2 linked regions of the Parabacteroides chongii genome follow. The protein of the gene in region 1 interacts with the protein of each later gene in a pairwise test. Links are inferred from orthologs where the notes say so. Each region holds a gene or a part of one and is shown in the gene's direction. Other genes may lie near its edges. The genes, in order: topA and P3L47_RS14600.

Region 1 (16,245 bases):
CTCTGATGGTTGTAGAAAAGGCTGAATCTCCTGAATACCACCTGGTAAGTGAAGGCATGTGGGGCGATACAATCACTTTGGCTCGTAAGGAAAATGCATCTCAGGTATTGTATGAAAAATTCGATGCTAAGTCTGTTGTAGCTGAAGGCGATACAATGAGTTTCCTGAATATCGACAACGTAAATCAGTTCAAGAACATCAACCCGGCTCTGTTTGTTGACACAGCTTATGTTTATCGTGGTACAGAAGAAGAACCTAACACTTGCTACCAGTATCTGTTGGCTGTAAGACATTCTTACGGTTACCATATTGAAGATTGCGGCGTTCCGGGTCACGATAAGAAGAAAGGTGATATCGATACAGTGTATGGCGACTTCCTGATCAACCTGGTAGACACAGCTAACCTGTACGATAATATCCACAACAATTGGTATATCAACGAAAACGAAGCCGGTGAATTTGAAACTAAGTTGGCATTCGTAACAGGTTTCCACACATTGGCTGACAATGTGCTGAACATCGTAAAAGAAGACGGTGATACGATCAAGATCGATATGGATACTCCGGACTTCAATGTAGCTAAGTTCGCATTCCGTTACACTGATGCTGACAAGAAGACATTCAAGATCCAGACTCAGTGGAAGGCATTCGAAGGTGGTTTTGATACAGCTGAAGAAGCAGAAGAATTCTATGAAGATAGAGCAGAGAATACAGAGATTATCTCTAACGAAGGTTACCTGAGATGGATCAACGGTACAGTAGTTGTAACTGAAGGTTTCGAAAACGGTGACGAATTTGTAATCTCTGAAAGAGTAGACCGCAATCCGACAGCTAACGACGAAATCACTGCAACTGAAGTATCAGTAATAGCAGGCAACGGTAACGTGACAGTGAAGGGTGCAGCCGGCAAGAACGTAGTAATTACTAACGTACTTGGTCAGACAGTGGCTAACACGGTTATTTCTTCTGACAATGCTACAATCTCTGCTCCTGCAGGTATCGTTGTAGTAGCCGTAGAAGGTGAAGCCGCTGTTAAAGCAATTGTAAAATAAGTAACTATTTATAATCAATAAATTTAAATTGACCGCGTATTGTAGGGGCGGTTCGTGAACCGCCCCATGGTAATTACCCCGCGAGGGCGAACAAGCGATCAGTATTAATACTAAAGTAATGAAATAAAGTTCTTCTGTTCTGACCCCTGTGAAGGGTGACGGCAGGTAAAAACAAACCCTGGAGGATTCGTTCTTCCAGGGTTTCGTTTAGTTTGGGGTATTTTTGTCGCTCATGCTTTTCGTTGTAATGTGGAGAAATAACTATTAAGAGTGGTTTTTATTGTTTAAATTCTTTATATGCTTCCACGAGATTTTCGCCATAAATAATTAACTTTGCGGTTGGTTGAAAAGTAAAAACTAAAGTATGAAGAAAATTAGAGCCGCCATCGTTGGATATGGCAACATTGGAAAGTATGTGTTAGAGGCCCTGGAAGCTGCTCCCGATTTTGAAGTAGCAGGTGTTGTACGTCGTAATCCGAATGACGTACCGGACGAACTGAAAGCTTATACTGTGACTGACAGTATCACTAAGTTAGATAAAGTAGACGTTGCTGTTCTTGCAACTCCTACCCGTAGCGTAGAGACATACGCAAAAGAAATTCTTTCATTAGGCATCAATACGGTAGATAGCTTTGATATCCACGGAGGTATCGTAGACCTGCGCCGTTCGTTGGATGCTGTAGCCAAAGCACATAATACGGTTGCCGTTATTTCTGCCGGATGGGATCCGGGTAGCGACTCTGTTGTTCGCGCTTTATTGGAAGCAATGGTTCCGAAAGGAATTACTTATACAAACTTCGGCCCGGGTATGAGTATGGGACATACGGTTGCCGTAAAAGCGATCGAAGGTGTAAAAGCTGCTTTGTCGATGACGATCCCGATGGGTACAGGCGTTCATCGCCGTATGGTTTATATCGAAGTGAAAGACGGTTACGATTTCAAGCAGGTGGCTGCTGCTATCAAAGCTGACGATTATTTTGCACATGATGAAACACACGTAATGCAGGTGGAATGTGTAGACAACCTGTTGGATATGGGACACGGTGTGAACCTGGTTCGCAAAGGTGTATCGGGCAAGACGCAGAACCAGTTGGTTGAATTCGATATGAAGATCAATAACCCGGCTCTTACGGCCCAGATCCTGGTAGCTGTTGCCCGTGCAAGTTTCAAACAGCAGCCGGGTGCTTACACTATGATCGAACTGCCGGTGATCGATATGATCTGCGGTGAAAGAGAAGACTTGATCAGACGACTAGTTTAAGACAAAAAATATGCTCGACTTTATTACCTGGACGGCTGACCCCGCCATCTTTTCCATAGGTTCACGCGAAATACGCTGGTACGGACTTGCTTTTGCTATCGGCTTTTGGATTGGTTATACCATCGTGAGCCGAATGTGGAAAAATGAGAAACTTCCTCCTGCATGGATCGACTCCCTGCTTATTTATACCATGGTAGGAACTGTGGTCGGCGCCCGTTTAGGACACTGCCTGTTTTATGATCCCGGATATTATCTGGCTAATCCGATAGAGATATTCAAGGTTTGGGAAGGAGGACTGGCAAGTCATGGAGGTACGCTAGGTATTGTGATTGCCATTTACTTCTATTCCAGACGTGTCTCACATAAAAGTATGCTGTGGACATTCGACAAACTGGTGGTTCCGACGGGACTGGTTGCGGCTATGATCCGCCTGGGTAACCTTATGAATCATGAAATATACGGACACCCGACCGATTTGCCGTGGGGATTCCGTTTTATCGAGAACTTACATGCCTGGAAAATGGGGGCGGAGCCGATCTTTACGGTACCCAGCCATCCGACACAGCTATATGAGGCGCTGTTTTATCTGGCTACTTTCGGGATATGTATGTGGATGTATTTCAAAAAGCAAGCCTGGAAACGCGAAGGACTTATTTTCGGAGTCTTCATGATCATTGTGTTCGGATCGCGTATCTTCATCGAATTTTTGAAGAACAACCAGGAGGCATTTGAAGATAATATGATGCTGAATATGGGGCAGTGGCTCAGTATTCCGTTTGTTTTGGCCGGTTGCTGGTTCGTTTGGAGAGCACTGACGAGAAAGCCGAACAATTACGAAGAATTAAAAAGACGAAATTAAAGAAATGTATAAGTTAAAAGAAATAGCAGATAAGGTTTATTATGTAGGAGTTAACGACCGTCAGAAGGCCCTCTTCGAAAATATGTGGCCGCTTCCGTATGGTGTTTCTTACAATTCATATTTGATTGTAGACGAAAAGACTGTATTGGTGGATACGGTGGATGTTTGCTACTCTGATATCTTTTTGAAAAAAATAGCGGATGCACTGGACGGACGTACGCTCGACTATCTGGTCGTGAACCATATGGAACCCGATCATGCCGGAAGTATTCGTCTGCTGCGCCAGCAATATCCGGATGTGAAGATCATCGGAAACAAGCAGACATTCGGTATGTTGGACGGATATCATGGGATTACGACCGGGCTTCACGAAGTAAAAGAAGGGGATACGCTGAATATCGGTCGTCATCAGCTTTCTTTCTACATGGCTCCGATGGTGCACTGGCCGGAAGTGATGGTGACTTACGATTCGACAGATAAACTGTTATTCTCAGCTGATGCTTTCGGTACATACGGAACGCTGGATGGCGGTGTGATCGATGAAGAAATGAATGTAGATCATTATTGGGAAGAAATGATCCGTTATTATTCCAATATTGTCGGTAAATATGGAAATCCGGTGCAGCGTGCTTTACAGAAACTTTCTGTATTGGGTATCGAAACGATCTGTTCGACTCATGGCCCTGTATGGCGTAAATATGCAAAGAAGGCGATTGAAATATATGATCGTTTGAGCCGGTATGAAGGAGAAGACGGTGTTGTCGTTATCTATGGAAGTATGTACGGCAATACGGAACAGATGGCGGAAGCGATCGCATCATCGTTGTCGGCACATGGCGTGAAGAACATTGTGTTGCATAATGTCAGCAAGAGTCCTGCATCCTATATATTGAAAGATGTATTTAAATATAAAGGTATCATCATCGGCAGTCCGACTTATTCGAACAGTTTGTTCCCGGAAGTGGAAGCTATTCTGAGCAAGATCGAAATGCGTGAGGTGAAAAACCGCCTGTATGGTTACTTCGGTTCATTTACCTGGGCAGGTGCTGCGGTAAAACGCCTGACAGCTTTCGGTGAAAAGATGAAATGGGAAACCGTTGGTACGCCTGTTGAACAAAAACAGGGCCTGAAAGTCGATAAGTATGAAGAATGCTGGGCTTTGGGTGAAGCGATGGCGAAAGAGTTGACAGTTGACAAGTGACAGTTGACAGTTAAAAGAGCAGATCTAAAAAAACTATTAATAACCTAATCAGTTCCGGTTTGCGGAAGAGGGTGACTATATCTGTCACTTGTCAACTGTCAACTGTCAACTGAAAAAACACAAACGTTATGAGACTAATTATTGAACCAGATTACGAGCAACTCTCGAAATGGGCTGCTAATTATGTAGCTGCAAAGATTAAGAAAGCTAATCCGACAGCTGAAAAACCTTTTGTTTTGGGATTGCCTACCGGATCGTCTCCTCTGGGTATGTACAAGAACTTGATCGAATTGAACAAGCAGGGTGTTATCTCCTTCCAGAATATCATCACTTTCAACATGGATGAATATGTAGGATTGCCGAAAGATCATCCGGAAAGTTATCATTCGTTCATGTGGAACAACTTCTTCAGCCATGTAGACATCAAGCCGGAGAATGTAAATATCCTGAACGGTAACGCTCCTGACCTGGAAGCCGAATGTGCTGCTTACGAAGCTAAGATGAAAGCGGTAGGTGGTGTAGACCTGTTCCTGGGTGGTATCGGTCCTGACGGTCATATCGCATTCAACGAACCGGGTTCTTCTTTGTCTTCACGTACTCGTGTAAAGTCTCTGACTACCGACACGATCATCGCTAACTCTCGTTTCTTCGATAACGATGTAAACAAGGTTCCGAAGACTTCTGTAACGGTTGGTGTAGGTACTGTACTGGATGCTAAAGAAGTATTGATCATGGTAAACGGCCATAACAAGGCTCGCGCTTTGCAGCAGGCTGTTGAAGGTTCTATCAACCAGATGTGGACAATCACTGCTTTGCAGATGCACCCGAAAGGTATTATCGTAGCTGACGAAGCGGCTTGCGCTGAAATCAAAGTCGGTACATACAACTACTTCAAAGATATCGAAAAAGATAATCTTTGTCCTTGCAGCTTGTTGAAGTAATATCAACATAAAATGAAAAGAAAAAGCTATACCCCAAAAAGGTATGGCTTTTTTTGTATGCGTTAATTTGTATCTTTTCTGCAATAGTTTTAATTCGAATGCGTTTATACTGTATTCATTTGCTCTGCTTTAATAGATGGATCAAGGTTGTATAGGATTGATATAATACTTATATTTGGCCGGTATTATTTAAGTGTGACAATGGATGTTTTTATTTGTCTTGAATATATGTGTTTAATATCTAAAAATTTATTGTATGAAAAAGATCGCTTTATTATTGTTGCTTTTCGTTACCTTTAAGGTGAGTGCGCAGGAATTCCATTTTATACCGAAGATCGGTTTGAATTTTGCCAATATGACAAATACAGATGGAAGTATGAAACCTGGATTAAATATAGGAGTGGCTGGAGAAGTGATGCTTACCAGTAATTTTGCTATTGAACCTGGACTTTTTTATTCAATGCAAGGGACAAAAGATAAAGAAAGTGGTATGAGTATGAAGATTAAGAATGATTATTTGAACATACCTGTTTTATTGAAGGGTTATGTGTATGAAGGTTTTAATCTATTTGCTGGACCACAGTTAGGATTTAAAGTCTCTTCAAAAATGAAAGTATCTCAGTCAGGAACGTCTGTATCTACAAGCGAAGGTAGTGATTTATTTAAATCTGTTGATTTTGCAATCGTATTAGGTGCTGGATATCAATCACCTATGGGGTTGATGTTTTCTTTGAATTATAATATAGGTTTGACAAATGCAATTGATAATGAAAAATTTTCAGCTCTTCCTGGTGTCGGTCAGATCGATGAAAAATGCCGTAACGGCGTTCTCCAGTTTAATATAGGTTGGCGCTTCTGATTGTTATAATATCGGATTCTGCAAACTATAGAACGAATTCTGACTATATCCGATAGAGAAAGAACGATATTTTTGTGGTATAAATTTCTATTACCATGAAAAAGATACTAATTAAATTCTTATTTCTGTTCCTGGCTATGCCTTTTGTGCGTGGGCAGGAACAGATATTGCCGGTCCCTTCCAATCAACCTAGCCCGGCACAGCAAAAGCAAATAGCCCGTAAGTATGGAATGTTTATCCATTTCGGACTGAATACGTTTCAGGACCAGGAGTGGACAGACGGTTCTAAACCCGCTTCCTCTTATCGACCGACGGCTGTCGATACGGACCAATGGATTAAAGCGGCAAAAGATGCCGGAATGAAATACGTTATTCTTACTGCAAAGCATCATGAGGGTTTCTGCCTTTGGGACAGTAAATATACAGAATATGATGTAGCGAGTTCGGGCAATCCCACTAATGTAATTGAAGCGATAGCGAAATCCTGTAAGAAATATGATATCGGTCTGGGACTGTACTATTCTTTATGGGACCGCAAGGTGAATACAGATGTGAAAGATCCCTCCAAAGATGCTGCCTATAATGAATATATGCTTCGTCAGTTGAATGAGTTGATCGATATTGTAGAACCCTATACGAATATTGTGGAGTTTTGGTTTGACGGTGGCTGGGAGAAAGAAAATTATCGTTGGCCGGTGAAAGATATTTACCAGACGATCAAATCGAGACAGCCGGATTGTCAGATCGGTATAAACTGGACAATCGGTTTGCCGGAAAATCCGGATGCACATCCTGTATTGCCGGAAAATCAGAAAGAAGGTTATCCGATCCGTTATTTCCCGAGTGATTTCCGTTTGGGAGATCCGTATCTGCCCGCCGATAATGATCCGAAAGTTTTTACTCACGACGGTAAAGAATATTATATGCCTTGGGAATCTACCATCTGTATCAGCGAACGTTGGTTTTATAATACGACCGACAAAAAGTATAAACCGGTTGATGAGTTGGCAAAACTGTACTGTCAGTGTACAAAGAATGATAATATCCTGATCCTGAATTGTCCGCCTGATCGAAGCGGTAAAATACGGGCAAAAGATATCCAGGTATTGAAAGAGCTGAGGGAAAAGATTCACTGATAATTTCTTGAGACCCGGGTCTCGGCATCCTTTACACCCGGGTCTTCGCATCGTTCACATCCGGGTGTAAAACAGAGTAAAATGAGGGTCCTGAGTAGATGTAGTAACGACTTTCATGAAAAGAACTCCTATATTTGGGCAAAATTGTTAATGATTGTACATATCTTTATTATAGAAATCTAATATTTTGATTTGGGCATTGTAAGCCGTTTGTGCCGGACTGTCGGGATTTAGTTCCATAGCAGTCAGGTAGTTGTTCAGTGCCTGGCGGATGTCTCCGATTTTACGGTATGCATTTCCCCGCAGGTAGTACGCTTCATCGTCTGTCTCGTTTTTTTTAATGTATTCATCCAACAAACGCAAGGCTTCATCTGTTTTATTATCGTTGATAAGTTGTCTGATTGTTTCCATGTCGAAATAATGTGATATTTTGTGGACAAAGATAATTCTGAAGTGGTTACATACATAATAATCACGGTTTAAAAAACTGTTTTTTTGTTACTGATGTACGGTTACGTTAATTATTTATGTAAGTTTGCACTCGATTTCTAAAAAGTGAAAAGTGATTATGCAAAAGAATCTGGTAATAGTGGAGTCACCCGCCAAGGCAAAAACCATCGAAAAGTTCCTCGGGAAAGATTTTAAGGTTATGTCGAGTTACGGGCACATCCGCGATTTGAAGACAAAAGATTTTAGTATTGATGTCGAGCACGATTATGCTCCGCAGTACGTGATTCCGGCCGATAAGAAGAAGCTGGTATCCGAATTGAAATCCGAAGCTAAGACAGCCGAACAGGTATGGCTCGCATCCGATGAGGACCGCGAAGGAGAAGCTATATCCTGGCATCTGTACGAAGTTTTGGGATTGAAGCCGGAAAATACGAAACGTATTGTTTTCCATGAAATTACCAAGAATGCAATTTTGCATGCTATCGAAACACCGCGTGATATCAATATCAATTTGGTGAATGCACAGCAGGCACGTCGTGTATTGGACCGTATCGTAGGTTTCGAACTTTCTCCCATCCTGTGGCGGAAAGTGAAGCCGGCTTTGTCTGCCGGGCGTGTACAGTCTGTGGCTGTCCGTCTGATTGTGGAACGTGAGCGTGAGATCAATGAGTTCGTATCGGAAGCCGCTTTCCGCATCATTGCCAATTTTACGCTTCCCGACGGAACAACGATCCTGAAAGCTGAACTGAACAAGCGTCTGAAGGATAAGAAAGAGGTCATGGAGTTTTTGGAATCATGCAAAGCAGCCTCTTTCAGCATCGATGAGATCACGAAGAAACCGGTAAAGAAATCACCTGCACCTCCTTTCACTACTTCCACTTTACAGCAGGAAGCTGCACGTAAGCTGGGGTATTCCGTATCGCAGACCATGATGATCGCACAGCGTCTGTACGAATCGGGGTTGATCACGTATATGCGTACCGACTCAGTGAACTTGAGTGACCTGGCTTTAGGAACCTCCAAAGAGGCTATCCTGGAGACATACGGTGAAAAATATTATAAATTCCGCCAGTATCACACAAAGAGCAAGGGTGCACAGGAAGCGCACGAAGCCATCCGTCCTACCTATATCAGTAATACGGAGATCAGCGGATCGGCGCAGGAAAAGAAATTATATGAACTGATCCGTAAACGGACGATCGCGTCGCAGATGGCCGATGCCGAACTGGAACGTACGACGATCTCCGTCTGCATCAATAATAAGAAAGAGAAATTCGTAGCCGTAGGTGAAGTGATCACATTCGACGGTTTCCTTCAGGTATACCGCGAGAGCTTCGATGACGAGAATGAGAAAGAGCAGGAAAACGGCTTGTTACCGCCGGTACAGCTGCATGAAGTACTGTCGCTGAATGATATCGTAGCCACGGAACGTTTTACGCAGCGTCCGCCGCGTTATACGGAAGCCAGCCTCGTTCGTCGTCTGGAAGAACTGGGAATCGGTCGTCCTTCTACCTATGCTCCTACTATTCAGACTATTCAGAATCGTGAATATGTCGTGAAAGGAGATAAAGAAGGCGTGGAACGTTCTTACTGTGTCATTACACTGGCAAAGGACAAGATCAAGGAAGCCGATAAGAAAGAAATTGTAGGGGCCGACCGTAATAAGTTGATGCCGACCGACATAGGAACGGTGGTAAATGACTTTTTGATGACTTATTTTCCGGACGTATTGGATTATAATTTTACAGCCAGTGTGGAAAAAGAGTTCGATGCCGTTGCTGAAGGAGAAATGGTCTGGACGGCGGCAATCGATAAGTTCTATAAGCTGTTCCATCCGATCGTAGAGGAAACGGCTGCGTTGAAGACTGAACATAAGGTAGGTGAACGTCAGTTGGGTATTGATCCGAAAAGCGGAAATCCCGTATTCGTAAAGATAGGCCGCTACGGTCCGGTCGTACAGATTGGCCAAGCCCATCCGGATGACAAGGAGGCTCCTAAACCTCAGTTCGCTACGTTGATGAAAGGACAGTCCATCGAAACGATCACGCTTGAAGAAGCCCTGAAGTTATTTGATCTGCCCCGTACGATCGGTGAATATGAAGGCAAGGAAATGGTTGCGGCTGTAGGTCGCTTCGGACCGTTTATCCGCCATGACGGAAAGTTCGTTTCAATCCCGAAAGATATGAATCCGCTGTCTATTACGGCAGAGGAGGCGATTGCGCTGATCGATGAAAAGCGTAAGAAAGACGAACAGCGCTTCCTGAAGAAGTTTGAGGAAGATCCTGAACTGGAGATTCTGAATGGTCGATATGGTCCTTATATTACCTATAAGAAAGCAAATTACCGGATACCGAAGACGGTTACGAATCCGGAAAAGTTGACTTTTGAAGAATGTATGAAGATTATAACTGAAGCGGCAGAGAAGCCCGCTGCTCCTAAAAAGCGTACTACAAAGAAGAAAGCATAATCAGAGAATAGCTCATAAAAAAACTCCTGTTGATCATTCAGCAGGAGTTTTTTTGTATTATAATGTATAGGGGAATTACATTCTTTCCGGAACTTCGATGCCCAGCAATGACATGCCCGATTTGACTATCTTGGCTACGTTGGCTGATAATACGAGGCGGAACTGTTTGATTTCCGCATTCTCTTCGCGCAGGATGGAGAAGTCGTGATAGAACTGGTTGTATTCTTTTACCAGGTCGTAGACGTAGTTCGCAATGTAAGCGGGGCTGTATTCCTTGCCTGCTTCTTTCACCGTTACAGCGTAGTCTGCGATCATTTGGATCAGACCTTCCTCTTTCTCCGAGATAAGTGTATTGGCGGGCACTTGTTCGGGAAGCACAATTCCCTGCTCGGCAGCCTTTCGCAAAACGGAACGGATTCGGGCATATGTGTACTGAATAAACGGGCCGGTATTACCGTTGAAGTCGATAGATTCTTTCGGATTGAAGGTCATATTCTTACGCGGATCGACTTTCAGGATGAAATATTTCAGGGAGCCCAGTCCTACGATACGGGAAATATTGGCAGCCTCTTCAGGAGTCATTTCGTCCAGTTTACCCAGTTCTTGTGATATTTCGTGTGCCGTGCCGATCATCTCTTCCATCAGGTCGTCTGCATCGACAACGGTGCCTTCGCGGCTCTTCATTTTACCTTCCGGAAGTTCTACCATTCCGTAAGAGAAATGTACCAGCCCTTTTCCAAATTCGAAGCCCAGCTTATCGAGAAGGATAGACAGTACCTGGAAATGATAGTTCTGTTCGTTTCCTACTACATAGATCATTTTGTTGATAGGATAGTCGTCGAAGCGCAGTTTGGCTGTACCGATATCCTGTGTCATATATACGGAAGTACCGTCAGCACGGAGCAACAGTTTTTCATCCAGTCCGTCTTTGGTCAGGTCTGCCCAAACAGAACCGTCTTCACGGCGGTAGAAGATACCTTTTTCGAGGCCTTCCATTACTTTGCCTTTACCTTCCAGGTAGGTTTGTGATTCGTAATAGATCTTGTCGAAGTCTACGCCCATCATTTTATAAGTTTCATCAAAACCGGCGTATACCCAGCTGTTCATCTTTTCCCATAAAGCGCGGACTTCAGCGTCGCCTGCTTCCCATTTGCGAAGCATCTCGCGGGCTTCTGCCATCAGGGTGGATTGAGCTTCTGCTTCTTCTTTGGTCAGACCTTTGGTCTCCAGCTCTTTCAGCTCCTGTTTATAATGTTTATCGAATAATACGTAGAAATCACCGATCAGGTGGTCGCCTTTTTTGCCGGAAGACTCAGGAGTAACGCCGTCACCCCATTTCTGCCAGGCTAGCATGGATTTACAGATGTGGATACCGCGGTCATTTACGATGTTCGTTTTAACGACTTTGTTTCCGTTCGCTTTCATGATCTCCGACAAGCTGTAGCCAAGGAGGTTGTTGCGTACATGTCCCAGGTGAAGGGGCTTGTTCGTGTTAGGCGAAGAATATTCGATCATCACCAGAGGAGACTGTTCCGTCACAGGAATGATCCCGTAGGAGGGCTGTGCATGGACCGTATTCAGCAGGTCGATCCAGCAAGGACCGGCAACTGTCAAGTTCAGAAAACCTTTGATCACGTTGAACTCAGATACAGCCGGTTCGTTTTTCAGCAAATACTCGCCGATTTCCTGAGCGGTCTGTTCCGGTGACTTCTTCGATGCACGAAGGAAGGGGAATACAACCAGGGTAAGATGTCCTTTAAACTCTTTTTTTGTCTTCTGTAACTGTATCTGGGCTTCCGTGATGTCGGTACCGTACAGTTCTTTTATTCCGGCAATGATCGCACCGGTGATCTGCTGTTCAATAACCATATTCTTACTTCTATATATTCTGATTTTATTTTGGACGCAAAGGTACATGATTATTTTCTAAAAACCTGCGTATAGGTATTTTGAATTAACAGTTAGCGTGGTCTTTACCATATTCTTTTTTGTAGGGGCTCATTTGTGGTTTTTATAGACAAATTTCTTTTTTATGTTTGGTTAGTATGTATAAAAGGTGGAAACAGAGGAAAAGTTGCGAAAAATGCAAAATAGCGGAAATAGTGTTGTGAAATGGGTAGTTTGCCGTGTGGTGTGTGCATGATATCAGAAACGGTTATAGCGTGATGATTTATTTGACTTTAGCGATCTTTGTATATTATAAAAGGAGTGTTTTTGGGATAAATTATAAACTTTAAGTTACGCCAAATTCGGATTTGGTTGTAAATGATGGGATATAAATTTAGATTCGGTTGATTTCGTAGAGTATGAGCCTGACAGCACTAGGATTATAACATAACTTCATTTGGGATTACAAGAGGTTATGAAAATTACAAGGACAGTAAATATTATGAATTATTTAATTGAGAATCGGATGGTTTATATTTTAATAGTAACAACTGGGCTTAATACGTCAGACATGGAGATACGAAGTTTAAAAAATGGCTCATTAACAGGAATTGTATGAGGACTGTTTTTTTACTTTTCATTTTCCTGGTATTTACGGTGACAAGTGCATTCAGCCAAAAAGTGGCTGTAAAGTCTAACTTGCTCTATGATTTGACTACTTCCATGAATCTGGGAGTTGAATTGGGCTTGAGCAAAAAATGGACGTTGGACGTTTCCGCAAACTATAATCCTTGGAAGTTTGGAGATGATAGTGACGCTATGCGTCTGCGTCATTGGCTGGTACAACCTGAATTACGGTATTGGACTTGTGAGAAATTCGTGGGACATTTTCTGGGAATTCACGGACACTACGGAGATTACAATGTAGGTGGAATAAAATTCCTGAGTGACAATATGGAAAAGAGCCGTTATCAGGGAACCCTTTACGGAGCCGGACTTTCGTATGGTTATCAATGGTTGTTGAGTAACCGTTGGAGCATGGAAGCGGTGGTAGGGGTCGGTTGGGCTCATCTGAACCAGGATAAATATCCATGTACAACATGTGGCGACAAAATTCAAAAAGACAGAGATTATTTCGGTGTGACGAAACTTGCACTTTCGGTTGTTTACTTTTTTAAATGACTTTTCAATTACGCAATATAAGAGATATTCCGAATATAGTTGATGCTAAACTTCTTTATTATCATAGTTATTATCAGAATTTATCTAACAAGTATAATTTAAATTTATTCAGAATGAGAATCAAATCTATTTTTGCCGTATTACTGGCTATAGCCACAATGGCAAGTTGTTCAGACAACGTTGAAGGCGAAGGGCCTGATCCAGGTACGGATCCTTCGGGAACGGCTTATATGTCGTTAAGTGTGACATATCCTGATCTAAGGTCACGTGCTGCAGCCGGGACTTCGGATGAAGACGATGGAGATCCAAAAGAAAGCGTGATCGACGAATTCTATGTACTTACATTTAACAGTGGAAAGGCTTTGATAAAGCACTCTACTGCTGATAAGTTTTTTGTCAAAATAACAGGTAGTACATCGGGTGGAGCGCTTAAAGTAAACCCTGCAACAACATATTTACTTGTTGTAGCTAATCCTGGAGCTAAATTTGAGGATAGATTGGTAAATGGTTTGTCGGACGGTATGACATATGATGCTTTCAATGCAGTTATTGATGTTCCTTTTGATGCAGATACCCAAACTCCCGACATTCTTGTTAAAGAAATCATGGGGGATGTTGATGCTGGCGGTATTGGAACTAGCTTTACGATGATTAATGTGGGTACTTATGATGAAACTCAAGTCGGTTCTGAGTGGCCCGCTGATGGATTGCTTGACGTAAGCGCTAAATTGAAGAAGGTTGTAACTACAGTTAGCGATCCAGATAAAGAATTTACCAGCGATGATGCTGCCAAGCAAGCTGCAAGTAAAGATAAAGCAGTTCTGAAGATTGAACGTTTGGCTGCAAAGATGGTCGTGAAGTCTACTAATCCTACTGTAGAACCCGTAGATAAAGGGGCTACATTTTCTTTTGGCGGTTGGTTGCTTGACTATCGTAATAGTAAATATTTCCCTTATGCAGTAAAAAGTCATATAACAGCTGTTCATACGGATGATTTTTATGCGAATAATTTTTACACTGAAGATCCGAACTATTCCTCACCAGATCATACAACCGGAATTATTTTGAACAAAGCAGATGATACTAAATCTGTTCCGGCTGATGGACTTTGGAAGGGAAATTCGGGTATTGACTATTGTATAGAAAATACAATGGCAGCGGAAATGCAAAAATTCGGTGCGGCAACACGTGTGGTTATTAAAGGTACATATACTCCTACTAATACGTTTACTGCAGGGGAACATTGGTTCTATTTTGATGGTGTTAACTATAACCTGACGTCATTGAAGCAGGCTTATGCTGCAGCTGTTTTAAAGGCGGATGCAGCTACACCTTCGGAAAAGTTATTTATTGCCGCATCAGACAAGTTCTTGGAGATAGTGAAAGCTAAAAACAACGAAATTACAACTATAGCAGATCTTGAAGCATCTCACCTCAATACCGATAAGATCGCAAATGGCGGTGAACTTACTAAATTGAAGGATTGTCTTTGGTGGTATCAAAATGGACTTAATTATTATATTTATGAAATCCGTCATGATAATACGACAGATCTTCCGAATATGGCTTTCGGTAAGTATGGCGTAGTACGTAATAACTGGTATAACTTGAATTTGACTAAAGTCAGAGGTAAAGGTACTCCATGGTATCCGGGTGATGGACCTGATGATCCTGATCCAGGAGAAGATATCGACCAGGATAGCGCTTATTTGGATTTCGAAATACAAGTTGGCCCATGGGTTTTTTGGGAAACAGATTTTGAAATTTAATATACTCTCAAATAAAGTAACCGGGTAGGGGACTGCCTGCTCGGTTCTTTCCATTTTTTAAGTAGTCAACCTTCGGGTTGTCATAGCTAAAAGAATAAACAAAAAATATGTTCGGAAATATCAAACAGTTATTCATTCTTATTATATTCCTTATGCCGGCTTCGTGTACCTCGATCTTTGAGGATATGCCCCGTTGCGAACTGTGGTTGAAATTTGTATTCGATCATAATATGGAATATGCGGACTCGTTTAGTCCACAGGTGAAATCGGTAGACGTATTCGTGTTCGATAGCAATGATAAACTATTATTCACCAAACGTACCGAAGCAGCCGGATTAGTCGATGGAAACAGAATGCCGTTGGCAGACGATCTTGCATACGGGAAGTACAAGGTGCTTACTATCGGAGGGTTGTCCGATAATTTTCGTGTTTCCGATTATCTCGGACAAGATGTGGTTCCGGGAGTTACAACACTTCAACAATTTATGTTCGCCCTGGAACGCAGGTCGGACGAGGTGAACTTCGAATTTCCTCATCTTTACTTAGGTGAAGCCCTGGAAATAGACTATTCCCCGGAAAACGCCGACCATAAAGTGTATCAGGTGAACCTGATGCGCATTACCAATCGGTTTAATATGATGCTGGTTAGTTTGAACGGAGCGGCTCCAGCTACTGAAATTCCTCCGTATACTTTTGAAATTGTTACACCGGAAAGCGGTACCTATTCATGGGAGAACGAACCGTTGGATGTAACCCATCCGGTAACTTATTCACCTTACTATCTCAATAAAGGAGAGACTAGTGACATTCTTGTATCTGCCCACCTGAATACCCTTCGGTTATTGAATAGGGAAGGACTCGATTATAAGATTGTTGTACGCGATACGAAAACGCTAAACGAAGTATGGAGCTATAATTTACTGACTCTATTGTTGTATACCAAGCCTATCAACAGGCATGACGGTACAGCCCTGCCTTTCCAGGAATATCTGGACCGTGAAGGGGAGTGGAACCTTATTTTCTGCGTGACTGAAAAAGATCCTGGAAGCGGAAATGCATTTCTGTCGATCGGTCTTCAGGTTGCCGACTGGATATATTGGCTTCATGATATAGAGATTGAATAATGTGAAATAAAATGAAATGATATATAGACTATTACATATAGTTTTCTTTGTACTTGC
Region 2 (16,057 bases), 1.4 Mb from region 1 along the record:
ATTTACAACGTTCTTCTTTAGTCAAAGAGTACCAGATAGCTGCCCTTTTAGTCGATTCTTCCGGATGCGTGTGGGTATCGCCTTACGGAAAAGGGCTTTTAGGATTTGATCGTGAAGGGAACAAACTGTGCCACCTGGTTGCGCCGGAGAAGTTATCCTATAACGTTATTTTGGATGTGAAAGAACAGGATGGTAAAATCTGGCTGGCAACAGATGGCGGAGGAATTAACATCTATGATAAAACGAGCGGAGAAGTGACGGTGATTAATCATGTCCCCGGAAAGCCTGGCTCCTTGTCCGGAGATTCTTTTTATTGCCTGTACAATGATCCTGATGGAAATATGTGGGCGGGTGGCATACGTTGTGGGTTGGTGGGTTTGAAAGAGGTCTATCTGAAAACATACCGGGATGCCCTTTTGAACTCGGCTTACGGGTTGAGTGAAAAGACGGTATCCGGCATGTATGAAGATAAGGACGGAACGATTTGGCTGGGAACTGACGGAGGAGGAATGAATCGTCTGGATCCTCGAACCGGTCTGTTCAGACATTATCCGTCTACGTATCCTTCGAAGATCGTATCGATTATCGATTATAGCTCGACGGAACTTCTTTATTCCTGTTTCGGTGGAGGATTGTACCTTTTTAATAAGCAGACCGGTGCTCTGAAAGAATATTCGGTAGCATATCCCGATAAGTTTAATATGCTGTTCAAACAAGGTAAATCGGTTCATTTGGTCCGGTTGGATGAAAAGCATTTTTATCTGTTGGCGGACAGTGTTTACCTGTATGACCAGTCCACACGACGTTTATCCGCCGTGAAGCATGAATGTAAAGGATTGACAGTCTCGTCCCTTCAGGAGTTCGGCAAAGGAGAAGAGTTCAGCTTCCTGCGTGGCGAAACGGATCTGTTTGAACTGGATTATTCGAATAATACACTAAACCCCGTTTATTCATCCGCCGACTCGATAGGTACGATAGCAGCTGCTTGTAAGGATGCAAAGGGATGTTTCTGGATCGGGACGACGATCGGTCTTTTCTTCTATAATCCGGTGAATAAAACGGTTACCGCTGTAGAGAATAATCGTTTCTTAGGGACTACGTCGCTGGGATTTGATAAAGCTGGGCGTTTATGGGTCGGAACGCATAACGGGTTGTATGCTTATACGCCGGAGGATGGAAAAATAATGATGTTCGGTGAGTCTGACGGTGTGTATGCGAATGAATATATATCGAAACCACCTTTGATGAGCCGTTCGGGAGATATGTATATGGCAGGGGTTATCGGACTGGTTCATATTAAAAACGGCATTCCTTTCCCTGAGAATCCGGACCCCGTCATCGGACTGTCGGAAGTAACGTTGAACGGGGTTTCCATGCGGTCGAATTTTGGTTCGGACAATAACGAAATCTCCGTCCCCTGGAATTATACCTCCCTGATGGCAAAAGTCATTGTGCGCGAAAATGACCTGATGCGGAAAAAACTATTCCGTTATTATATAAAAGGGGCGCAACAGGAGATTGTAGAATCTGTTAATCATACGATCGCTTTTCATGCGTTGGCTGTCGGCAATTATGAGGTATGGGTTTCGTGTATCAAAAAGAATGGCGATTGGAGCATCCCTGTACGACTTCTGTCGATTAAGGTCACTCCGCCCTGGTGGAAAACAAACTGGTTTATCGGCGGTTGTCTGTTATTCATGATAGCCGGGCTGTCTTTCATTTTCTGGCTGATGATGAAACGGCAGGAGAATAAAATGATCTGGGCGATGAAGGAACATGAGCAGCGGACCTATGAAGAGAAGATTCGTTTCCTGATCAATCTGAATCATGAACTACGGACTCCTTTAACCCTTATTTATTCCCCGTTGAAACGTCTGTTGGGATCGGGAGAAATAACCGATACGAACCATAGCAGGCAGTTGACGGATATATTGAAGCAGACACGCCGGGTAAAAGATATTATCGATATGGTGCTGGATGTCCGCAAGATGGAAACGGGCGGGGAGACATTGCAGATCAGGCCCTATCGTCTGAATGAATGGGTGCGTGAGATTACGGAGACTTTCAGAGGAGAGTTTGAGTCCAGGCATATTCGTCTGGCATATAATCCGGATGAAGCGGTGGAAGAGGTGGCATTCGATGAGGTAAAATGTGAAATGTCATTATCCAATCTGATCATGAATGCGTTGAAATTTAGTGATGAAGGCTCCTGTGTCACGGTCTCTACCCGATTGATGCAGGGCTATGTCCGTGTTGCTGTCTCCGATGAGGGGATCGGGCTGGATCATGTCGATATTTCCCGTTTGTTCGAACGTTTCTATCAGGGAGAACATGGACGGAAAGGTTCCGGAATCGGGCTGTCGTATACCCGTTTGCTGATAGAGCTGCACGGAGGCCGTGTAGGAGCAGAGAATAATGCCGGAAAGGGAGCAACTTTCTTCTATGAGTTGCCTTTGGAAATTGTAACGACTTCGATTGAAACCCGGCCTTATCTGAATGAGTTACTGGCATTGCCGGAGATAAAAGAGGATCGGGACACTGATTTTTCGACCCGGAAGTATTCTGTACTGGCGGTGGAGGATGACCCCGAACTTCGTGGTTATCTGAAAAACACATTGAAAGAGTATTTTAAGAAAGTATATATTGCCTCTGATGGTGTCGAAGCTTTTGAAATGGCTATACACTATCTGCCGGATCTTATTATCAGTGATGTGATGATGCCGCGCATGGATGGCTTCGAGTTCTGCCGGCAGCTGAAGAGTAACCTGGAAGTCAGCCATATTCCGGTTGTATTGCTGACGGCGCGGACGGACCCGAAAAGTACGGTTCTGGGGTATAAGGAAGGGGCTGACTTTTATTTGCCGAAGCCTTTCGACCTGGAGTTCCTCCTGGCCATTGTCCGTAATATCCTGCGAAACCGTGAAGCTGTCAAATCCCGTTATAAAGAAGGGAAAGAGGTTGTTTCTCCCAGGAATGACACGATCAGCAATGCGGATGAAATGTTTATGAAGAAGCTGAATGAGTTGATAAGCGAACACCTGGATAATCCGGAACTGGATGTGAACTTTGTGGCGACGCGTATGGCGATGAGCCGTGCTTCTCTGTACACAAAACTGAAAGCACTGGCAGATATCAGTATCGGTGATTATATCAATAAGTTCAGGATGGCACGTGTGATGGAACTGCTGGCGGATAAGAATCTGACTATCCTCGAAGTCTCAGAAAAAGCCGGATTCACCAACCAGCGGTATTTCAGCACGGTATTCAAACAGATATACGGAATGACTCCGTCCAAATACCGTCAGGAACATAACTGTTGAAAAGGTATTACCTATTTCCGGATAGGCAACAGATAAATAAGCCGCGCGGAAATAACCTGGCTGGCAGATTTATTGAAATAGTCGCTTTTACGGTTGTTGAAGATGTCTCCCAACGCATAATAATAGCGTCCTTCAAGCAGGAAATAACCGATGCCGGTACGGAGTTCGATACCGGGTCCTCCGCATAATCCCCAGTCGAATTTCTTTTGGATAGCCATATCGTGCTGGTTATTGGCTCCTGCATTTTGGTTTTTCTCATCCGGGTTCAGGTCGGTCTTTTCGCCGATGGCAAAACCTACTTTGGGACCCATGTTGACATAAAACTTGAACTTGTTGCTGCCGAAATAGATATGGGTGAAGAACGGTATCTCCAGATAATTGATCGTACGGGTATATTTATACGTCGGGTGTTCGTCGAATTGCTCGTCCCATCCCTGCTGGCTGAAATTCAGTTCGGTCTGCAGTCCCAGGTTCTTTTCCGTGTTCCAGCGCAATACCAGACCTCCGTTGTACCCCTGTTTCATCTTGGTGTAGACCTTAGGATTGAAGCTGACGGAAGAGAAGTTCATGCCGAAAGAGGCACCTACTGTTATTTCCTGGGCGAATTTCTTCTGTGCCGTGATGCCGGTTATTACCGCCAGGCATAGAAAGGATATGATTGTTATCTTTCTGATCATCTTACTTCGCTGCGTGTTACGTTATAATCACTCTGGTAATGAACGATGAATGTACTGGTGTTGATGAATCCGCCCCAGTTATTTACCCGTTCAAAATCAAAACAGGTCTGTATACCTTTGTAATGGATATTACCCAGGTTGTTCTCGAAATTAGCACCGTATTTCCGGACGGCATCAAAGAAGAACATACCTGTATCGAATCCTAATATACCATATTTAGGGAATATGTTGATCAGGTTCTTGCTGTACCAGGTCTTATATTTAGAGTAGAAGTTGGACACTTCCGGCGAGAGGTTATCTGCATAGAAGAAGCTATATATATAGGTATTCAATGCAAAGAAATCATCCAGGCATTCGTTGGTATAGGTCTGCCATTCCGGATAACCGAACATCGTAATGTTAAATTCCGGCTTTGTCTCAGCCAGCATACGCAAAGGCGACTTGAACTTGCTCAGGGCTTCCAGGCTGCCGGAAGTAGGAATAATGACGCTACGTTTGTCTTTGCTGAGCATGGCTTCCATTTCGATCGGGAATGTATCGGCCGAATAGGTCAGTTCGCGCCAGGATATATTACGCTGTTTCATTTCAGCCTTGAGGGCTTTGATGAAATCCGCCTTTTCTTCGGTGCCGGGAACTTTCAGCAGGATGATGTTGTCGTTGGCAAACAGGTCACAACTGGCTTGTGATGCTTTGGCATACAGGTAGGAGTGAGGCGTGTTTACCTGGAATATATTAGCATTGGATAATACATCATCGTTTTTGGAGGTGAACGGTATCACATATTTGATATTGTTCTTTTCTGCAAATTCGGCAACCGGAGCTATCTGGTCATTCTGAACGGCTCCGATGATCAGGTTCGCTTCCTTCAAGGCATCTTCTTTCAGGATTTCTTTTATCTTTTTAGTTCCGTTGCCTGTATCGAATACGGACAGTTCGATCGAGCAGCCGCTATTGCGCAGACTGTCGACTGCCAGCAACATACCTTCGTAATATTCGATGAAGCGTTGCGTGTTGGAAGACGGTCTCGGTTCATTTGTCATGAACGGTAATAATAAGGCTACCTTGATCATATTGACCCGCTCGATCTTTTTAGGGACTGACAACAGGGCATTCACGTCTCTCTCATGCATAACCGGAGCTGTTTCCGTAACGGTTTCTTTCGTCTCTACCGGTATTTTGATGACCATACCGGCTTTTACCCCGTTCTTCAGTTCCGGGTTCCGTTTGATCAGTTCAGTGCTCGATATATTGAATTTCCGGCAGATACGGTACATTGTTTCTTTCTTGGCGACCGTATATTCGATATCTTTGGTTACCGACTTTACTTCTTTGGTCGGCAGAGTCTCGATAGGAGTTGCCGGGATACGGATCGTCTTACCGATTGTGAAAGTGGAAGTAGACAGTCCCGGGTTGGCTTCAATGATATCCGGTCCGGGTACGGCGTACCGGATAGATAAAGAGTAAAGCGTTTCTTTCGGTTGTATGGTGTGATACAGGAAATTATCTTCAGCATTACCCATCGGTGCCGAACCTGCATCGCGCTGCGGGATCTTTAATGTTGCACCCGCTTTGATCGATTCACGGCTTTCCGGATTCAAACGGTAAATGTCATCGACGGTTACTCCATACATGGTTGCGATTGAGTATACTGTCTGTCCCCGCTCAATCGTATGATAAAATATATTATCATTTAATTCGTTAGTAGTAATAATTCGTGCCTTGTTGTTCTGTGAAGAGATTGAAACACTGCAGAAACTCAGGCACAACGTCAATACGTATATACTGATCTTATTCATTTGTTGATTCGAATATTTGCGGCAAAGATAGTGTATGTCCGTATAAAATACTAATTTTGGAAGCTAATTAGGTTATATATATGCAAAGGAATTTTTTAAGAAGAGTGATCGGGACGCTCTGTTTTTTGTTATGGATACTTGCAGCACATGCCGGAGAATATACAGTGACAGGAGGGCAGGGGACACCTTTGCTGGTGGATGATGATAAGTCTCAGAACAAGAATCAGCGTTTGGAGGTATATCTTGTTTATGGTATGGATAATGTCCAAATCAGCTATACTTCTTCCTCAACTTCTCATCAATGGTACAGATATAAAACAAAAAGACTGGAAGCCGAAAAGATTGCTTCCGTTCAGAATGGAACAACCTCTGTTGTCAGTAACGTGGAGGAGGGTTATGGCTATTTTGTAGAAGAAAGCGGACTTTCTGAAGCGTATGTCTGGATTATTGATTATAGTAAATATCTTTTTGAAATAACCGGACTTTATGTAAATGCGGAGCGTAGTACCTGCGATTATATGTATCTGAACGGAAGCGCAAAGATGCCGGAAATGAAGTATAATTATCCTCAGACCGGTTATTCGGCAACCGTGGAACGTGAGTTTGAAGTCACTTACCAGACGATGAAGAAGACGGAAGATGAGACTTCGTATATCACGGAAACCGTAACGGAAATTATCAACGATCCATTCAATGATCCGCTGCCTGCTCCTTTGTGTGATACGGATGTAACTTTGAAAGGTGATTTGTTCGCCCGCCATTTCGGAGTGGAGAAAACAATGACGGCCGATGTCTATCAAGCCGTGGCGGTTGAAGCTGTGATACAGGTAGATACTTTGCTATATTCGAATGCTCCTAACATGGTCGTGAAAGGAGATAGCCTTTCGGCTCCGGTAGAGTTTAATTTTAAGGCGGTAACCAATACGCCGGTTGCAGCCTTGTTCAAATGGCTGATATACCGGAAAGATGATACCGGAGAAACGGAAGGAACGAAACTGATTGAGTCTAATGAAGAGGAAATGAACTATCTGTTCAACCAAAACGGTACTTATACGGTTCATTTAAGTGTGTCCGATCGTACTTCCCAGTGTACATGGGAGCCTGATGCACCGATTACTATAACGATATCGGATTCCTTTATCGATGTCCCGAATGCTTTTTCGCCCGGTACATCACCCGGCATAAATGACGAGTTTAGGGTCGCTTATCGCTCCCTTACTAATTTCAAGTGTTGGATATTCAATCGGTGGGGAGTACAGATGTATTATTGGACGGACCCGTCGCAAGGCTGGGACGGCAAGAAAGGGGGGAAATACGTGGCTCCCGGAGTTTATTTCTATGTGATAGAGGCTACCGGTTCAAACGGTAAGACGATAAAGAAAAAAGGTTCAATTAACATTCTTAGATCAAAAGAAATTCAAGATGAAATTATCGAAGAATAGTATATTCAGTTTTTTGTCGGGTGGTCTGATCTGCCTGACTGCATGTTTGTCTATCGGATCGAGTGATTCGGAAAAGGTGCTGGACGGCCGTCCGGTGGTGATGGCGATGACCTCGTCCCCCGATATTCCTTCGTCGGTTACTTTCTGCGGTACGCCGATCGATCTGACCCGATATAATATGCGTGAAGGATTCGACCGGGAGATGAGTAGTTTTACCTACTTTCATTCAACTACGATGTTGCTGATCAAACGTGCCAACCGGTACTTCCCGGTTATCGAACCGATATTGAAAGCCAACGGTATCCCCGACGATTTCAAATATCTTGCCGTCATAGAAAGTCATCTCGACCCGCGTGTCTCATCTCCGGCACGTGCCGTGGGAATGTGGCAGTTCCTTGAAGGGACGGGTAAGCAATACGGACTGACGGTCACCCCGACGGTGGACGAACGTTGCCATGTAGCCAAAGCTACCGAAGCTGCTTGCAAGTACCTGAAAGCCGCTCACGACAAATACGGTGACTGGGCAAATGTCGCCGCCTCTTACAATGCAGGCATGGGACGTATCTCCGGCGAATTGACTAAACAGGAAGCCGATAGCACGTTCGACCTTTGGCTGGTAGAGGAGACAAGCCGTTATGTATACCGTATCATGGCGATCAAGCAGATATTCGAGAATCCCTATAAATACGGTTTCGTGCTTCGGGCAGAAGACCTGTATAAGCCGATTGCCTGCGAAGACGTGGCGGTATCGTCGGATATTCCCGATTTGTCTGCCTTCGCACAGAAGTATAATATAACGTATGCCGATCTGAAACGTTTCAATCCCTGGCTGCGCGACCGGAAATTGCAGACGCTGGGCAAGACTTATACGCTGCAGGTTCCCAAAGAAAATGAAATGTATTACAAGACACCTAACACCTACGTACATAATCCGGTTTGGGTAGTAAGATAAATTCCTTTCGGATGTATTTAGAATTTCTCTCGAAAGGAATTGTAAATTCTCCCGGAAGAAACAGAAAACAGTGATAAAAAGTATGAACGATAAAAATGCATTGGAAGGCGGTCGTATTTCCGTTTTAGGCGCCCGCGTTCACAATTTGAAAAATATAGACGTCGAGATACCGCGAAACAAACTCACCGTGATAACAGGTATGAGCGGTAGTGGTAAATCCTCGCTGGCTTTTGATACGATCTTTGCAGAAGGACAACGCCGCTATGTGGAGACATTCTCCGCCTATGCCCGTAATTTCCTCGGGAATATGGAACGTCCGGATGTGGACAAGATCACCGGCTTGAGTCCGGTCATCTCGATCGAGCAGAAGACAACCAACAAGAATCCCCGCTCTACCGTAGGTACAACGACAGAGATATACGACTTTTTCCGTCTGCTTTATGCAAGGGCGGGAGAGGCTTACTCGTATCTGAGCGGAGAAAAGATGGTGAAGTACACCGAAGAGCAGGTGCTCGACCTGATCCTGGTGCATTACGAAGGGAAGAAAACCTATATGCTGGCTCCGTTGGTGCGTAACCGTAAGGGACATTACAAAGAATTGTTTGAACAGGTTCGTAAGAAGGGGTATCTGACTGTCCGTGTCGACGGTGAAATAAAAGAGATATTTCACGGTATGAAGCTGGATCGCTATAAGATGCACAGTATCGAGGTGGTGATCGACAAGATGGTCGTCTCTGCATCCGACGAGCGCCGGCTGAAAGAAAGCCTGCGCATTGCCATGAAGCAGGGAGATGGCCTGGTGATGCTGCTGGATGCGGATACGGACGAGTTGCGTCATTACAGCCGTCGTTTGATGGACCCGGCAACCGGACTTTCCTATAGTGAACCGGCTCCGCATAACTTCTCTTTCAACTCGCCGCAAGGTGCGTGCCCCAAGTGTAAAGGGTTGGGGCAGGTGAACCTGCTGGATATGGAAAAGATCGTACCCGACCCTTCCCTCAGTATTTATAACGGTGGGATAGTTGCTTTGGGTAAATACAAGAACTCCCTTATCTTTTGGCAGATCGAGGCTCTTTGCGAAAAGCACGGCGTGACGATCAAGACACCGATCAAAGATATCCCGGCAGAAGCGATCGACGAGATCATGAACGGGACGGACGAACGTCTCCAGATCAAGAACGAATCGCTGGGTTCTTCCAATTATTTCCTGTCTTACGAAGGAGTTGCCAAATATATCCTGATGCAGCAGGAGAGCGAGGCTTCGGCTTCTGCACAGAAATGGGCGGGACAGTTCATCAAAATGACTACATGCCCGGAATGTAACGGCCAGCGTCTGAACAAAGAGGCGTTGCACTATCGTATTGCGGGAAAGAATATAGCGGAGATATCTTCGTATGATATTTCCGAGCTTTATGAATGGCTGGACGGTATTGAAGAGCGTCTGGACCAGAAGCAAAAGCAGATTGCCATAGAAATATTGAAGGAGATCCGTTCCCGTCTGAAGTTCCTGTTGGATGTAGGGCTGGATTACCTGTCTCTCAACCGTGCTTCGGCAAGCCTTTCCGGTGGGGAAAGCCAGCGTATCCGTTTAGCAACCCAAATCGGTAGTCAGCTGGTCAATGTGCTCTATATCCTCGACGAGCCGAGTATCGGATTGCATCAACGCGATAATGTCCGTTTGATCAATTCTTTGAAAGAGCTTCGTGATACGGGTAACTCGGTAGTGGTTGTCGAGCATGATAAGGATATGATGCTGAATGCCGATTACGTGATCGATATGGGACCGAAAGCCGGTCGTTTGGGTGGCGAAGTAGTTTACGAAGGAACACCCCAGGAGATGCTGAAAGTGAATACGCTGACTTCTGCATACCTGAACGGGGAGACTGAGATTGCTGTTCCTGCCGAACGCCGGCAGGGAAACGGTAAGTTCATTACGATAAAGGGGGCCAGCGGCAATAATCTGAAGAATGTCAATGTGACTTTCCCGCTCGGAACACTGATCTGTGTGACTGGTGTATCCGGTAGTGGAAAATCTACCTTGATCAACCGTACCCTGCAACCGATCCTGAGCCAGCATTTCTATCGTTCGCTGGAAGATCCGTTGCCTTACAAGTCGATCGAAGGTATCGATAACGTAGATAAGATCGTCAATGTCGACCAGTCGCCTATCGGCCGTTCGCCACGAAGCAATCCGGCTACTTATACCGGTGTCTTTTCCGATATCCGTAACCTTTTCGTCGATCTTCCCGAGTCGAAGGTCAGGGGCTACAAACCCGGACGTTTCTCGTTCAATGTATCCGGCGGTCGTTGTGAAACCTGCAAGGGGAACGGCTACAAAACCATCGAAATGAACTTCCTGCCGGATGTATTGGTTCCTTGCGAAGACTGTCATGGCAAGCGATATAACCGTGAAACACTCGAAGTCCGATTCCGTGGTAAATCCATAGCCGATGTGTTGGATATGACGATCAATATGGCTGTGGAGTTCTTCGAGAATATCCCGACCATCCTCTCCAAGATAAAAGTCCTGCAGGATGTGGGGTTGGGCTATATCAAACTGGGGCAGCCTTCCACCACCTTATCCGGAGGGGAAAGTCAGCGTGTGAAATTGGCTACCGAACTGGCCAAAAAGGATACCGGCAATACCTTATATGTATTGGACGAACCGACTACCGGCCTTCACTTCGAAGATATCCGTGTCCTATTGGGTGTCCTGAACAAGCTGGTGGAAAAAGGCAACACCATCATCGTGATCGAGCATAACCTCGACGTAATCAAATGTGCCGACTACCTGATCGACATGGGGCCCGAAGGCGGACGCAAAGGCGGGCAGGTCTTATTCACCGGCACTCCCGAGGAAATGATCAAGAAGAAAAACAGGAGTTATACGGCTCCGTTCCTGAAAGAGGAGTTGAAACGATAACCTGGCACAGGCAAGCTGGGAATATGATATGCCTATCCCGGTTTGCCGGCATAACTAAAACAGAATAGTAACTAAGTAAAGACAGATATATGAAGAATCCTATCCAAATGATCAAACAATGCGTAGAGAAGGAAGAACCCTACTTCCTGCTGCGCGGACAAGATATATGTGCTTTGGCGGCTATTGAAACATATTACGCCGAGGTGAAGAAAAATGTTAAAGATCCTTACTTCATTGAAGAGATCGAAGAGATAATGAAAGACTTCCGGGCCTTCCGGGAAGAACAGCAAACCCATATTCCGGATTGATCGATGGCAGACGACAGTTACAGAACCATTAAGCAAGTAGCAGAGGGATATTACACAGAGAAGCGCAGCCGCTTTATCTCGTATGCCATCCCCGTGCGTACGGTCGAAGAGGTGAAGGAGCAACTGGATAAATACCGTAAACAATATTACGACGCCCGCCACGTCTGCTGGGCCTATATGCTGGGACCCGATCGCCAGACTTTTCGTGCGAACGATGACGGCGAACCATCCTCCACGGCAGGTAAACCGATCCTGGGGCAGATCAATTCCAACGAGTTAACGGATATCCTGATCCTGGTCGTTCGCTATTTCGGCGGCATCGAATTGGGTACCAGTGGTCTGATTGTCGCATATCGGACGGCTGCCGCCGAAGCGATTGCCGCTGCCGAGATAGAGGAACGTACGGTTGACGAAGATATCACGGTCGCTTTCGAATATCCATACCTGAACGGGATCATGCGTATAGTAAAAGAAGACAACCCCCTTATTGTATCCCAAAAGTTTGAAATGGACTGTGAAATGACTTTGCGTATACGCAAAGGAGAGGCGGAAAAGTTGAAGAACCGCTTATTGAAAGTCGAGTCGGCCTATCTGAAGTAAATTATTAATAATCTGAAACATGAGTTACCTGCTATTTTCGATTTGAGAGGATTTCTTTATTTTTGTACTCTGAAATCTAAACAAGCAAATAGTGGTAATATAATGAAGAAGATTCTGTTGTTTTCTTTTTTCTTAGTGGTTGGTTTGGTTGTCTCACAGTTTCTTCCATCTCTTGTAGGAGAAAATTATTCGTTGGTAAAAACTGTTTCCAATTCACTGTTGTATGTATGCCTGGCCTTTATTATGATTAACGTAGGTCGGGAGTTTGAAATGGATAAGACCCGTTGGAGATCTTATACGGAGGATTATTTCATAGCAATGGCTACTGCCGCTTTCCCCTGGATATTTGTGGCATTGTATTATATGTTCGTCCTGCTCCCCGACATCTATTGGTCGAGTGGGGAAGCCTGGAAAGAGAACTTGTTGTTAAGCCGTTTTGCGGCTCCCACATCCGCTGGTATTCTGTTTACCATGTTGGCCGCAGCAGGGTTGAAAGCTTCCTGGGTATATAAAAAAGTACAGGTGCTGGCTATTTTCGATGATCTCGATACGATCCTGTTGATGATCCCGCTTCAGATCATGATGGTCGGTCTACGCTGGCAGTTAGGGGTGATCATCCTGATCGTGATGGTATTGCTTATGATCGGATGGAAGAAAATGGGTACTTATAATATGCGGCAGGACTGGAAGGCTATTCTGCTTTATGCCATTGTTACGTTGGCATTTACCCAGGGAATCTATCTGGCATCCAAACATTTTTATGGTGAGGAAGCAAGCATCCATATCGAAGTGCTGTTGCCTGCCTTTGTGCTGGGTATGATCATGAAGCATAAGCACATAGATACGAAGACGGAGCACAATGTGGCGACGGCGATTTCATTCCTGTTCATGTTCCTGGTAGGAGTGAGCATGCCCGTGTTTTTTGGGGTTGATTTTGCCAAACAATCGGCGGAAGCGTCTACAATTACCGGTGCACAGCCGATGATGTCGTGGCCGATGATCCTTCTCCATGTGGTGATCGTCTCTTTCTTATCCAATATAGGAAAGCTTTTCCCCTTGTTTTTCTATCGTGACAGACGTAAACGTGAACGTCTGGCTTTGTCAATCGGTATGTTTACACGGGGTGAAGTAGGGGCAGGTATTATTTTTATTGCCCTGGGATATAATCTGGGTGGACCGGCCCTGATGATTTCTGTCCTTACTATTGTGTTTAATTTAATTTTAACTGGTATATTTGTAATCTGGGTAGAGAAATTGACCCGCAGCGCCTATCAGCTTGAGATAGCTGAGCAGCAAAGGCAATAAACACAGTTAGGAATTACGGAGACAGACCAGCAAGCTGTCTCCGCAAATATTAAAACAGAATGGATCGTACTATTAATGTTATCCTTAAACCGTTGCGCCGATTCGCCACACAGAAGTCGAGCGCCAGTTTTTTATTGTTTATGGCCACGGTATTGGCTATGATATTGGCAAACTCCCCCTGGGCTCACGCCTATCATCACATATTATCTTATCCTATCGACCTTCAGATTGGCAGTTTTAATTTGTTCTCCCATCATGGTGAACCCATGCCGATGCTTGCCTTTGTGAATGACGCCCTGATGGCGGTATTCTTTTTTGTAATCGGGCTGGAGATCAAGCAGGAAGTATTGATCGGGGAATTGAGTTCGGTTCGTAAAGCACTCCTTCCGGTTATTGCGGCTTGTGGCGGTATGATCGTACCGGTCCTTTTTTATTTGCTTGTCTGCAATACGGCTCCGGAAGTACGTGGGGCAGCTATTCCGATGGCTACCGATATCGCATTTGCCCTTGCCGTCCTGGGATTGCTGGGAAAACGGGTTCCTTTAGGCATGCGAATATTTCTGACGGCACTGGCTGTGGTAGATGACATCGGCGGTATTATTATTATTGCTTTATTCTATAGTGGGCATATTGCTTATCAACCCTTATTGATCTCTTTGGCCTTGCTGGCTTTATTATATGTAGGGGGAAAGATGCGGGTAAATAATAATCTGTTTTATTATATTGTGGGCTTCTTTGTCTGGGTATTATTCCTGGAATCGGGCATTCATCCGACTATAGCCGGGGTATTGGTAGCCTTTACCGTTCCTGCCCGTCCGAAAGTGAATCTGAAGGATTTTACTTGCGATATGACCGGTTATCTGAATATGCTGGATTATACGGAGGTTCGTCAATCCAAAAAGGCTTCGGTCCTGACTCCTACACAGATACAGGTACTGAATAATATCCATTCGTTGGCAGATAACACGATCAGTCCGTTGCAAAGCATTGCCGACAAATTGCATCCGTTGGTAAATTACCTGATTCTTCCGTTGTTTGCGTTTGTCAATGCGGGTGTCACATTCGGAGATATTCAGCCGTCATCGCTGGTAAATGTGCCGTTGGCTGTCTTTATGGGATTGTTTGTCGGGAAGTCACTGGGTATTTTCTCTTTCACGTATCTCTATGCTCGTACGAGGATGGGAGCCTTACCGAAAGGAGTGACACCGATGAACCTGTTCGGTGTGTCTATGTTGGGCGGTATTGGTTTTACGGTGGCGCTATTTATTGCCAATCTTTCGTTTACCGGAATGGATGAACTTGGAGTTGACTTGTTGAATCAAGCCAAACTCGGAGTATTCACCGGGTCGTTTGTTTCCGGCCTTTGCGGGTACTTATTGCTGAAGAAGCATTTATCGAAAACCCCGAAAGAATAACCGACTGGATTATTTATTAAAGTGCACATCGAACCGTCCGAATGTAACGCGCTCGCCCTCAAACCGTCCGCTGATAACCTGTGCATTGGTGTCGAAACGGGTGATAAAGACTTTGCCGTCCGGTAATGTTTCGTCTCCCCAAGAGAACTGGGTGTAGGGAATCTCCTTATTTTCTTCCGGCTTTTCCATACAGAAGCTGATGGCGAGATCTTGTTTTACCCACACTTTGACTTGCATGCTTTCATCGTCTCTGTAATCAAAGTTGATAGAGGAGCTGCTGATATGGTTATATCTTCCTCCGACATATAACCAACCGTCTACCAGGCATCCGAAAGTATCGGCACCGACCATAGTTTCGTCCGGCATCACCGTGATATCGACTGTTTCATCTTCTGTACAGGAAAAAAGAAAGGGCAGGAGACATAAAAGAAATATATATTTTTTCATGATGTAACGTATTTAGTGATTTCAATTAATTAGAAATGGTATCCGATCCCAAGTGAGATATTCAGTCTGGATACTTTCAGCCTGTCTTCCGACGGGAACCGAACCGTGATCGTCTCCCCGTGATAGTTGGATTCGACTTTTCTGAGGTTGGTAAACACATACTGCAGATCAGCAGAAACACCCCAGTGGGAAGTTAGCATATATTCTGCATTAACTCCGATATTTCCTGCCATACGTTGGCCGGATACACGACGGTCTTTTTCATATACCATGCTATTGTTCTTATACCGCAGATATCCGGTACCGATGTTCAGACGCACATTAACCCGCTCGTTACTCAGGCAGTAGAGGGCGAACTGCGGAGCTATATAATGTGTATAGACATGATCGGAACTATGTTCCAAAGAACCTTTTGCGCTATATCCGGAATAAAAAAGCCCGAATCCGAACATGCCTTTAGGGTGTAAATAGTATTGTGCATCCCAGGAAATACCGGAACAAAGATCCCGCTCATAACTATGTGAGGTATTTGTTAATCCTGCTGTCCCACCTGGCATATTGGCATATCCTATATGTAGAGAAACAGAATGCATCTTTGCTGGTTCCTCGGCATGCAAGTAACCGGAAATTAGTAATATGCAGAATGTGGCCAGGTAAAGCAACTTTTTGGGCTTCATAAGAATTAGAGTTTATATGTGGCACAAATATATAAAAGATTATCGGTTGATCAGATACTCCGTGTAGTTAAAAAACGAAAGGCGCAAACCCTTGGCAGGGGTGGCACCTTTGTTTTTCAGATATGAGGACTATTATTGCATACGTCTGATCGATGCATAATTAAACTCATCGCTCAGATAATCATTTTCCGTGAA

The links.
Region 2: the proteins of topA (region 1) and P3L47_RS14600 interact in binary tests that used the Escherichia coli proteins (3 or more experiments, as listed by UniProt). The link is inferred for Parabacteroides chongii from one-to-one orthologs.

The regions. Positions count from the first base shown.
Region 1 is NZ_CP120849.1:2,546,709-2,562,953, forward strand. The notes cover bases 7,572-10,551. They hold topA (type I DNA topoisomerase), read left to right. Parts: upstream 7,572-7,877; coding sequence 7,878-10,226; downstream 10,227-10,551. Other genes in these bases: P3L47_RS09515 (tetratricopeptide repeat protein), read right to left, coding at 7,572-7,720; argS (arginine--tRNA ligase), read right to left, coding at 10,302-10,551. Outside these bases: P3L47_RS09480 (DUF6383 domain-containing protein), read left to right, coding at 1-1,052; P3L47_RS09485 (diaminopimelate dehydrogenase), read left to right, coding at 1,417-2,313; lgt (prolipoprotein diacylglyceryl transferase), read left to right, coding at 2,324-3,172; P3L47_RS09495 (FprA family A-type flavoprotein), read left to right, coding at 3,177-4,373; nagB (glucosamine-6-phosphate deaminase), read left to right, coding at 4,502-5,314; P3L47_RS09505 (porin family protein), read left to right, coding at 5,571-6,173; P3L47_RS09510 (alpha-L-fucosidase), read left to right, coding at 6,269-7,309; more of P3L47_RS09515, read right to left, coding at 7,457-7,571; more of argS, read right to left, coding at 10,552-12,095; P3L47_RS09530 (DUF3575 domain-containing protein), read left to right, coding at 12,729-13,295; P3L47_RS09535 (Mfa1 family fimbria major subunit), read left to right, coding at 13,409-15,064; P3L47_RS09540 (FimB/Mfa2 family fimbrial subunit), read left to right, coding at 15,172-16,188; P3L47_RS09545 (hypothetical protein), read left to right, coding at 16,205-16,245. UniProt on the Escherichia coli protein: Releases the supercoiling and torsional tension of DNA, which is introduced during the DNA replication and transcription, by transiently cleaving and rejoining one strand of the DNA duplex.
Region 2 is NZ_CP120849.1:3,898,231-3,914,287, forward strand. The notes cover bases 10,428-13,219. They hold P3L47_RS14600 (IMPACT family protein), read left to right. Parts: upstream 10,428-11,421; coding sequence 11,422-12,018; downstream 12,019-13,219. Other genes in these bases: uvrA (excinuclease ABC subunit UvrA), read left to right, coding at 10,428-11,110; P3L47_RS14595 (hypothetical protein), read left to right, coding at 11,200-11,418; P3L47_RS14605 (cation:proton antiporter), read left to right, coding at 12,121-13,219. Also shown: P3L47_RS14565 (hybrid sensor histidine kinase/response regulator transcription factor), read left to right, coding at 1-3,320; P3L47_RS14570 (porin family protein), read right to left, coding at 3,332-3,997; P3L47_RS14575 (LysM peptidoglycan-binding domain-containing protein), read right to left, coding at 3,994-5,793; P3L47_RS14580 (T9SS type B sorting domain-containing protein), read left to right, coding at 5,874-7,235; P3L47_RS14585 (transglycosylase SLT domain-containing protein), read left to right, coding at 7,216-8,187; more of uvrA, read left to right, coding at 8,270-10,427; more of P3L47_RS14605, read left to right, coding at 13,220-13,323; Na+/H+ antiporter NhaA, read left to right, coding at 13,383-14,738; P3L47_RS14615 (Riean_0653 family protein), read right to left, coding at 14,748-15,185; P3L47_RS14620 (outer membrane beta-barrel protein), read right to left, coding at 15,215-15,862; P3L47_RS14625 (hypothetical protein), read right to left, coding at 15,995-16,057.